2 regions of the Parafrankia irregularis genome follow, and region 1 is predicted to be linked to the other one. Evidence: riboswitches for the same ligand, from Rfam matches in the RefSeq annotation. Region 1 holds a riboswitch; the other holds the start of a gene.
The links. A riboswitch is a leader RNA that binds a small molecule or an ion and turns the genes downstream of it on or off. The one in region 1 is predicted to bind cyclic di-AMP.

Region 1 (4,209 bases):
GGGTCTTCCGTCCGCGCCGGTGCGAAGCCGCGCGCCGAACCGCCGCACCGAACTGCCGCAACGGGCCGGCGGACCGACCGACGAAAGCCTTACCGCCGAGCGGCGGGCCGATCTCTTTCCCTGTCGGGAAGAGCAGCATCGAGTGGGTCACCCGACAGCTGCGGGCCGCCGTGGCGCGGGGCCGCGGCTGCCGGGCACAGCAATGCCGAGAGATCCGGGCGAACCGCTCTGGCTGTTTACCGCGCGGCCGTCGGCCAAACTGATCAGCCTTGCCCGACACACGCCGCAAGCATCTGGGGCAGAAGAAAACGTGGCCCTGTGAGCCCGTCGCGGATCGCGCCGGGGATTTCTGACGATCGCTGCAGGTTCGCCGGTGGGATCCGGCGGTTGCCGCTGGTGGTGACAGTTCGGGGGGCGATCTCCTCGGCCACGGGGCTGACCGCGAGCGCGGCCGTAGCTGCCGGGCAGGACCTGAGGATTGTGGTCGCGAGAACAGCCGCAATCCTCGGCTCTTCGAACCGCGGCTTCGAGCTGCCACCGCGCCCGCCACCACCGCCGGACAGGACCTGAAGATTATGGTCGCGAGAACAGCCGCAATTTTCGGCTCTTCGAACCGCGGCTTCGAGCTGCCGCCGTGGCCGCCACTGCCGCCGGGCGAGACCTGAGGGCTGTGGTCGCCAGGGCGCGGGTGGCAAAAATCCCGAGAAGCGGTGGATCCGGGCGAGCGACTTCTACTGGGCAGCCCGGGCTCGCCCGCCAACGGCGATCCCGGCCAGGTCCACCCGATTAACCGACCTTGATCGACGTTGTTGCGCGACAGGATCCTATTCTTAGAAAACCGTCCAAAACCGGATCACATACTTGCTCCACACGGCGCCATCCGGATCCACCGACACACCCACACGGATCAGCTGCACACTGATGATGAGGATGACCGGGCATCAGCCACGATCGCGACTCCGGCCATCGCGCCCCGCATCCCGCCCGTGCTACGAGGCCACGACGGCCGTCGTGATCGATCACAGACCACAAGTCACGTCACTTATTGTGACGATCATCGGATGGCATCCAGTGGCCAGAACGGCGCGAGTCACTGGCCCGCCGCTTCGCTCCGTCACATCCGAAACCCTCCGTTGTCGACACGGAGATCTCCGATCGCTGGATCACACGGCAACCGGTGATGATCCATCCAGTCGGGTGCATCCGTTGGTCGACACCCGTCTGGTGGCCTCGACACACGCCGTCGTCCGTTGACTATGTGCCGGATCCTGCCGACCACACGCCTCAAATCCCGTGCGTCGACTAACGTAACCAACCGTGTCGGAACTTCGGCGATGGTCGAGAACGGGGCGATGGTGCGCCTCCAGGCTGCCTTCCGCCCAGATCACGACGCCCCTCCAGCAGGCCCGCACCGCAGGCCGCGGCTGGAGTCAGCCATGACGCACCCCCAGCCGAGGCGGCACGAGCTCTCACTCCTGCCCGGCCGCGGCGATCTGATGGCTGAGCTCGCCAGCCGCCTGGAGGCTCTGGACGCGCTGCTCAGTCGGCTGGAGGACGCGGAGCGCCAGGCCGCGGACGCCGGCGAGCACATCATTCGCACCAGGCAGTGGCAGGAGGACACGGTCCGGACGCTCCAGGAGGAGCGAGCCCGGATGCGTCAACGCCAGCAGGCTCTGGACGATCTCGCCGAGCACGCCCGCGCGGCCGTCGAGGCCATGCAGAGCAGCTACCGCACGCTTCCGCCCGAGGTGACACAGCTCGCGATCGAGCTGCAGGTGCTCCACAACTCCGGGTTCCTGAGCCGCCGGAGCGGTCGTCCGCGCTGAGCCGGCCGTCCGCGCCGAGTAACCGCTTCCCTGGGCAGGCCCATCCACTCTGAGCCGCCGTCCACGCGGAGCCGGCCCATCCACGCGGAGCCGCCGTCCGTGCCGAGCCGCACCCCTCCATGGCCGTGCTTCACGGCCCGCTCCGGCGTCTGTTGCGGGTCGTCAGTTCGGAACTTCTCGTCACCTAAAGTGTTTGTCCGTGATCCTCGTGTGGCCGTCCAAAAACGTGACGTGAAGCTCAGCACCCCCTCTGACCTGGGCAGATGCGCTCCCGCAAGGGGCACTTCTTTGCACACTCGGTGTAGTTGGGGGGGACTAGTGTTTACCCACACCATCCGTGTGGACTAGTCTCGCTTGCGACGTCACGACAACACCGGGCCGAACGCCGAATCCTGCCCGCGGCCCCGGTGTCCCCTCCGAGTCGTCACCTCGGGCAGGAGCGGGGGACCCACCTCCACCGACCGGCACCAAGTAGTGGTGCGGGTCTAGGGGTGAAGTCCATCGCACGAAGGTCGCGCGACGGACCGGGCAGCCCAGCCCGAACCCGACAGCTCACCTCGCAGGCGTACGGGAAGGAACGCAACGTTGTCTGCGCAAAGCGTGCAGCTTGATACCGAGAGACGCCGGCAGCAGGAAGGCCGCGGCCGCCACCGGGCACCGTCAGCCCCCACGGCGTCGAGTCGAGCAAGAGCCAGGGCCCGAGCTGTGGCCGCCGTCACCACCGGGACTGTGGCAGTCTCCGGGGTCGCGCTCGCCGGATGTGCTCCGGACACCAACGCGGACGCTGCGTTTGATGAGGCGTCGAACACCGCCCCGATGACCCTCGCGACGCAGATCGGCTCGCGACTGGCCGTCGACGGGGCCATCCAGGTTGCGTCCGTGGCCGGCAGTGGGTCCACCACCGTGCTCGACGCCACCACCGACATCTCCGCGCCGACCCTCTCCTCGAAGGTCGATGTGGGCCTGCGGGTGACCAACCCCGAGGTCACCGTCAACGCGAACGAGCCGGTCAACATCGGTTTCTCGCTCTACGACGAGCAGACCAAGGCCCCGCTGGCCGACCAGCTCATCAAGGTCCAGGTCAAGCTGCCCACCGGGTGGGCGACCTTCCTGCACCTCACCACGGACGACCGGGGCCAGGCCTCCTACACGGCCCGAGTCCTGACGACCACCAACGTCACGGCGATCTTCGACGGGACGGACTCGCTGCAGTCCGCCCACTCCGAGAACGACGCCACCCTGACGGTTCGTCCCCCCGTGCCGGCGCAGGCCTCCCGTCAGGCCGTCCGCTCGGCCGTCGAGGTCGAGACGCCCGTCGTCAGCGTCAACGTCGGGGCGAACACGATCGGCGAGAAGGCCGTCTACCTGGCATCGCTCCAGGCCGGCAAGCCGTACATCTACGGCGCGGAAGGCCCGAACTCGTTCGACTGCTCCGGGCTCGTGCAGTACGTCTACAAGCAGCTCGGCAAGAGCGTGCCCCGCACGACGGACCAGCAGTACGCGGCGACCACGCACATCTCCCAGTACAACAAGGCCCCCGGCGACCTGATCTTCTTCGGCACCCCGGGCAACATCTACCACGTCGGTATCTACGCCGGCGACGGCAAGATGTGGGTCGCCCCGCACAGCGGCGATGTCGTCAAGCTGCAGACGATCTACACCACCTCGTACATGGTCGGCCGCGTCGCCTGAGCACCGTGAGTACCGGCCGGCCCGCCTTGCTTTGCCGGCTGGCTCCGGGCTCCCCTCTGTTCATCTGATAAGCCGCACGCACTGACGGGGCAGCACGGATCGCCCTGTCCTCGGAACGAGCCGCCGCGCGATCTCCCCCTCCGGTCGCGCCCGGCTCCCGCCGCCGGGTCGGCGTTGGTCGGGATTGACTCCGGCCCGGCGGTCACCAGATCCGATGTGTGGTCCCCTGCACCGGACCGCAGCCTCACCTTCCGCAGACCCGCGAGCACGCCCCGTTGCCCGCACTGCCAGGAAGTGCCTGACGCCACGCGACTCGCGCTCGCCGCGTGACCGTCTCGACACTTCCGGCACCTAGGCCGTTGCGACATCATTCTACTTCGGCATAAGCGGTGTAGATGCGGCGCAAACCGTCCAGAATGCGACCATCGGGCATCAACGCCCGCCACACAAACAAAACAGAACCACACGCACCACCCACCCGGATCCGCAGATCGTAGATCCTTCCGGTGGGATGGACGTCAGATCCCCCCCATCTGACGTCCATCCGGCCGGAAGGCCTCGGACTCCGCTGGTCGCCGTTCCGATCCCCCCCCCATTGGACCGGCGGCCAGCGGACCCTCCGCCACCCGGCCTCCTTGTGGCCTGTCGACGTCGTTACCCCCCTCCCGGCGACGCCGACAGGCCACGCGGG
Region 2 (4,209 bases), on a different contig from region 1:
CCCGGAGATCTGGTCAGCGATCAGCTGCAGCCGATCCATCGGCGGGGCCGTCTCGTAGTTCGTGTACGTGACGGTCACCGCGACGTGATCGACGATGAAGACGAGGGTGTCCACCGCCATCTCGTAGGTGAAATCCTGCTCTCGCACCTGCAACGTCACACGCAGGTACCCAGCGGCTCCGGTCGGCGCCGAGGGACGCTGGACCCCGGCCACCTGATATTCGACCCCGTCGCCGTCGGCGCCGGACTCGTCGATTCGGGCCCGGGTCTCCCTGCCCGTGCAGTCCGCGAACCGGGGACTGGCCCACATCGCGCGGACGCCAGCGGCCTGCTTCTCGGTCACTATCTCGGCGTAGGACGAGATGAACGAGTCCCCGTCCTCACTCACGAAGGTCTCGCCGACAGCGGTTGCCTCAGGCTCGTAGTCGAGGTCGGTCGCCGACAGGCCGAGGCAGTCCGCGAACTCAGGGGTGTACCGTTTCGCGGGCTGGTCACCGGCGGTATTGGTCCCGGCGGGAACGCCGGTGAAGTATGTCGTCGCCTCACCCTCGGTCAGCACGTAGTCCTCGGGCCACAGACCCAGCGTGTTCGGCGCCGACGAGGCCGTTCCCGAGGTGACCGCGGTCTCGGGCCTCCCGGTCGTGTCGCCGTCACCCGAGCAGGACGACACGGTGAACGCGATCACCGCCAGAAGAAGCCCGTGGCGCTTCAGCGGGAGCGGTCGCGGTTGACTCCCAGGCACCGAGGGCGACAGCTGGCCCGCGGCCGGGCCGCCCCCGATCTCGCCCGGCGCCCGACCACCCAGTCGAAACAGATCGCGAACAGCCACGTCTCGCCCACCCCCACGCATGCCAGCACCGGCACAACCACCGGATGCCTCCCGCGCGGCAGGCACACGCAACATACGTGCTCTATCGGGACGGAAGGACAGCGAAGCTATCAGACTGCTGTCAGCCCGCTGTCAAATGACTGTCAGCGGACCCAATGAAGATCGGTTAGAATCGATATTTCACTACCAATAACCACCAGAATGCCAGGCAAAATCAATGCGCCCGCAACGTCACGAGAACGTTGCGGGCGCATTGATTGCCGCATACTGTGGATCAGATCTTGCCGCCCCAACAGCTCTTCGAGGCATACCAGGGGCTGGTGCCCTGCTGGGCGTACAGGATGTGGGCACGCTTCCACTGCTCGGCGGCACTGGCGTTCTGCGGCAGGCCCTGGCCGCCGACGGCGTGCCAGGTGCCGGGCATGAACTGGAACAGGCCACCCGCGCCGATCGAGTTCACCGCGCGGGGGTTACCGCCCGACTCGCAGGGAACAACCGCGCTCAGGAAGCGGTGTGCGTCCGGCCGGGCAGCGGCGCTCGCCGGCTGGGACATCGCGATACCACCACCGATCGTCGCGGCAAGCACCGGTGCGACGAGCAGAGCGCGGCCCCGACGGATGGAACGACGGTTCTTGCGGGCAGCCGAAACCATAGCGGACAAAGTTGTGTCCTTCCCCCACGCCTGCGAAGTTAGCTGTCGGGTTCGGGCTAGGGAATCGCCCGGCCGACCGGCGCGTTCAGATCGCGCCCGGTGGCTTCACCCCTGAGGACGTCCGAAGAGAAGGCTCATTCGACGTCCGGGAACCTGGGTCCCCCGCCCCTGCCTGCGGTTCTGTTAATCACCGGGTGTGGCAGGGTTCGGCGTGCCACCCGATGCGCGCTCCCCAGGTCGGAAGCACGGCCAAGACGTTACACACGAACCGCAAACCATTTCAAAGCCTTTGTGACGAGCGCCACATCCGGCACTGCGGCCTTGAATTCCACCGGCATCGCGTCCCCTCGGCCGCATATTCACCGTTTCCTCCCGGCGTCATTCGGCCAGGGTCAGCGATTCGGCACTATCGGTCGACCCGACCGCCACGCAAGGTGCGCGACGCGTTCGTGCCCGCGACCGAAATTCCGGCCGCGGCGACGAAGAATCTTCCTGAACCGAATTCCGACACATCATGAAGTCGACCGTTTTCGACCGCGCGGCGGGACGACGGCGGGGGTGATCGGCCGGACGGCGACGGAGGCCGGCAAAGGCCGGATCAGGGCTGGCCGGCGCCGACCTCGCCGTAGGCCACGACCGACAGGAACCGGATAGGCAGCTGGACCAGCTCCCGCGGCCCGTGCGCGCCCTCGCCGTCAAGCTGCAGCGCGTCGCCGGGGCGCATGACGTAGCTGGCATCGCCGTGGCCGTAGATCATCTCCCCTTCGAGCATGTAGAGCAGTTCGGTGCCCGGGTGTTGGAAGAGCGGGAACTCCTCGCTGCGCTCGGTCAGCGTGACGATGTGGGCCTCCATCCGCTTGTGCGGGCCGCGCAGTGCTCCGAGCAGGGTGTACTCGTGGCCCACCCTGGTCCCCCGCTGGGTGATCCGCGGCCCGGTGCCGGCGCGGGTGAAGACCGCCTCCCGGGCGGCGTCAGCACCGCGGAACAGGGACGTCACCGGCACGTCGAGCGTCTCGGCGAGCCGGTCGAGCGTGGTCAGGCTGCAGGAGATCGACGCGTTCTCCACCTTCGAAATCATCGCGCTGGACACACCGCTGCGCGCCGCGAGCTCGGCCAGGGTCAGCCCACGGTCATGGCGCAGGCGCCGGACGTTGCCCGCGATGGCACGCTCCAGCCGCCCCTGCCGGGACGCGTTCTCCTCCCCCACACCCGAAACACTAGCGATGGCGCCCTCTTTGCCCGATCCGTCCGGCAGCCTGCTCAGCTGACCGTCCGGCCGCCCGAGTGGCTGCCTGCTCGGCTGCCCGTCCAGCTGCCCGGGCGGCTCGCCGCTCAGCGCGTCTCCCCGTTCACCGGTCGGCGCCGGGGATCCAGGTGGTCCCGGCGAGCGGCACCCGGGCCATCGCCGCGGCTTCGACCGTCAGCGCGACGAGGTCCTCGGGCTCCAGATTGCGCAGGTGGGCCTTGCCGCAGGCACGGGCCAGCGTCTGCGCCTCCATGGTCAGCACCCGCAGGTAGTTCGCGAGTCGCCGGCCGCCCTCGACCGGATCGAGCCGGGCCGCGAGCTCCGGATCCTGGGTGGTGATGCCGGCCGGGTCACGGCCGTCCTGGAAGTCGTCGTAGTAGCCGGCCGCCGAGCCGAGCCGCTCGTACTCGGCCGCGTACCGTGGATGGTTGTCACCGAGCGCGATCAGCGCCGCCGTGCCGATGGCGACGGCGTCGGCGCCGAGCGCCATCGCCTTCGCGACGTCCGCCCCGGTACGGATGCCACCGGAGACGATCAGCTGGACCCTGCGGTGCAGGCCGAGCTCGTCCAGCGCCTGCACCGCCTGCGGCAGCGCGGCCAGCGTCGGGATGCCGACGTGCTCGATGAAGACGTCCTGGGTGGCGGCGGTGCCGCCCTGCATGCCGTCGAGGACGACGACGTCCGCGCCGGCGGCGACCGCGAGCTTCACGTCGTAGTAGGTGCGGCTCGCGCCGATCTTGACGTAGATCGGCTTCTCCCAGTCGGTGATCTCACGCAGTTCGAGGATCTTGATGGCGAGGTCGTCGGGGCCGGTCCAGTCCGGGTGCCGGCAGGCGGAGCGCTGGTCGATACCGGGCGGCAGGGTACGCATGGCGGCGACCCGATCGGAGATCTTCTGGCCGAGCAGCATGCCGCCGCCGCCGGGCTTCGCGCCCTGCCCGAGCACCACCTCGATGGCGTCGGCCTTGCGCAGGTCGGTCGGGTTCATTCCGTAGCGCGACGGCAGGTACTGGTAGACGAGGTGCTTCGACTGGTCTCGCTCCTCGGGGGTCATCCCGCCGTCGCCGGTGGTGGTGGACGTCCCGACCTCGCTCGCGCCGCGGCCGAGCGCCTCCTTCGCCTGCGCGGAGAGAGCCCCGAAGCTCATCCCGGCGATCGTCACCGGAATGTCGAGGTGCAGCGGGTACTTCGCGTTGCGGTCCCCGAGGATCACATCGGTGCCGCACCGCTCGCGGTAGCCCTCCAGCGGGTAGCGGGACATCGACGCGCCCAGGAACAGCAGGTCGTCGAAATGCGGCAGGGCCCGCTTCGCCCCCCAGCCGCGAATGTCGTAGACGCCGCTGCCCGCGGCCCGCTGAATGCCGGCGATGGTGGCGCGGTCGAAGGTCGCCGACTCGCGCAGGCCATAGGTGGCGGGCGACGAAGGATAGCCGGACATGAATCTCCTCAGGCTACGGACGATGTCCGCGGTCAGTGCGCCTTT

Region 2: it holds a riboswitch for cyclic di-AMP, as region 1 does, so the genes downstream of both, AWX74_RS35015 (transglycosylase family protein) here and AWX74_RS33155 (C40 family peptidase) in region 1, are expected to answer to the same signal.

What each region holds. Positions count from the first base shown of each region.
Region 1 is NZ_FAOZ01000036.1:23,933-28,141, reverse strand. It holds gene AWX74_RS33160 (hypothetical protein) at 1,437-1,826, shown strand; cyclic di-AMP (ydaO/yuaA leader) riboswitch at 2,231-2,407, shown strand; gene AWX74_RS33155 (C40 family peptidase) at 2,532-3,518, shown strand.
Region 2 is NZ_FAOZ01000042.1:5,182-9,390, forward strand. It holds gene AWX74_RS35010 (hypothetical protein) at 1-828, opposite strand, end outside; gene AWX74_RS35015 (transglycosylase family protein) at 1,103-1,480, opposite strand; cyclic di-AMP (ydaO/yuaA leader) riboswitch at 1,493-1,670, opposite strand; gene AWX74_RS35020 (helix-turn-helix domain-containing protein) at 2,079-2,687, opposite strand; gene AWX74_RS35025 (FMN-binding glutamate synthase family protein) at 2,830-4,164, opposite strand.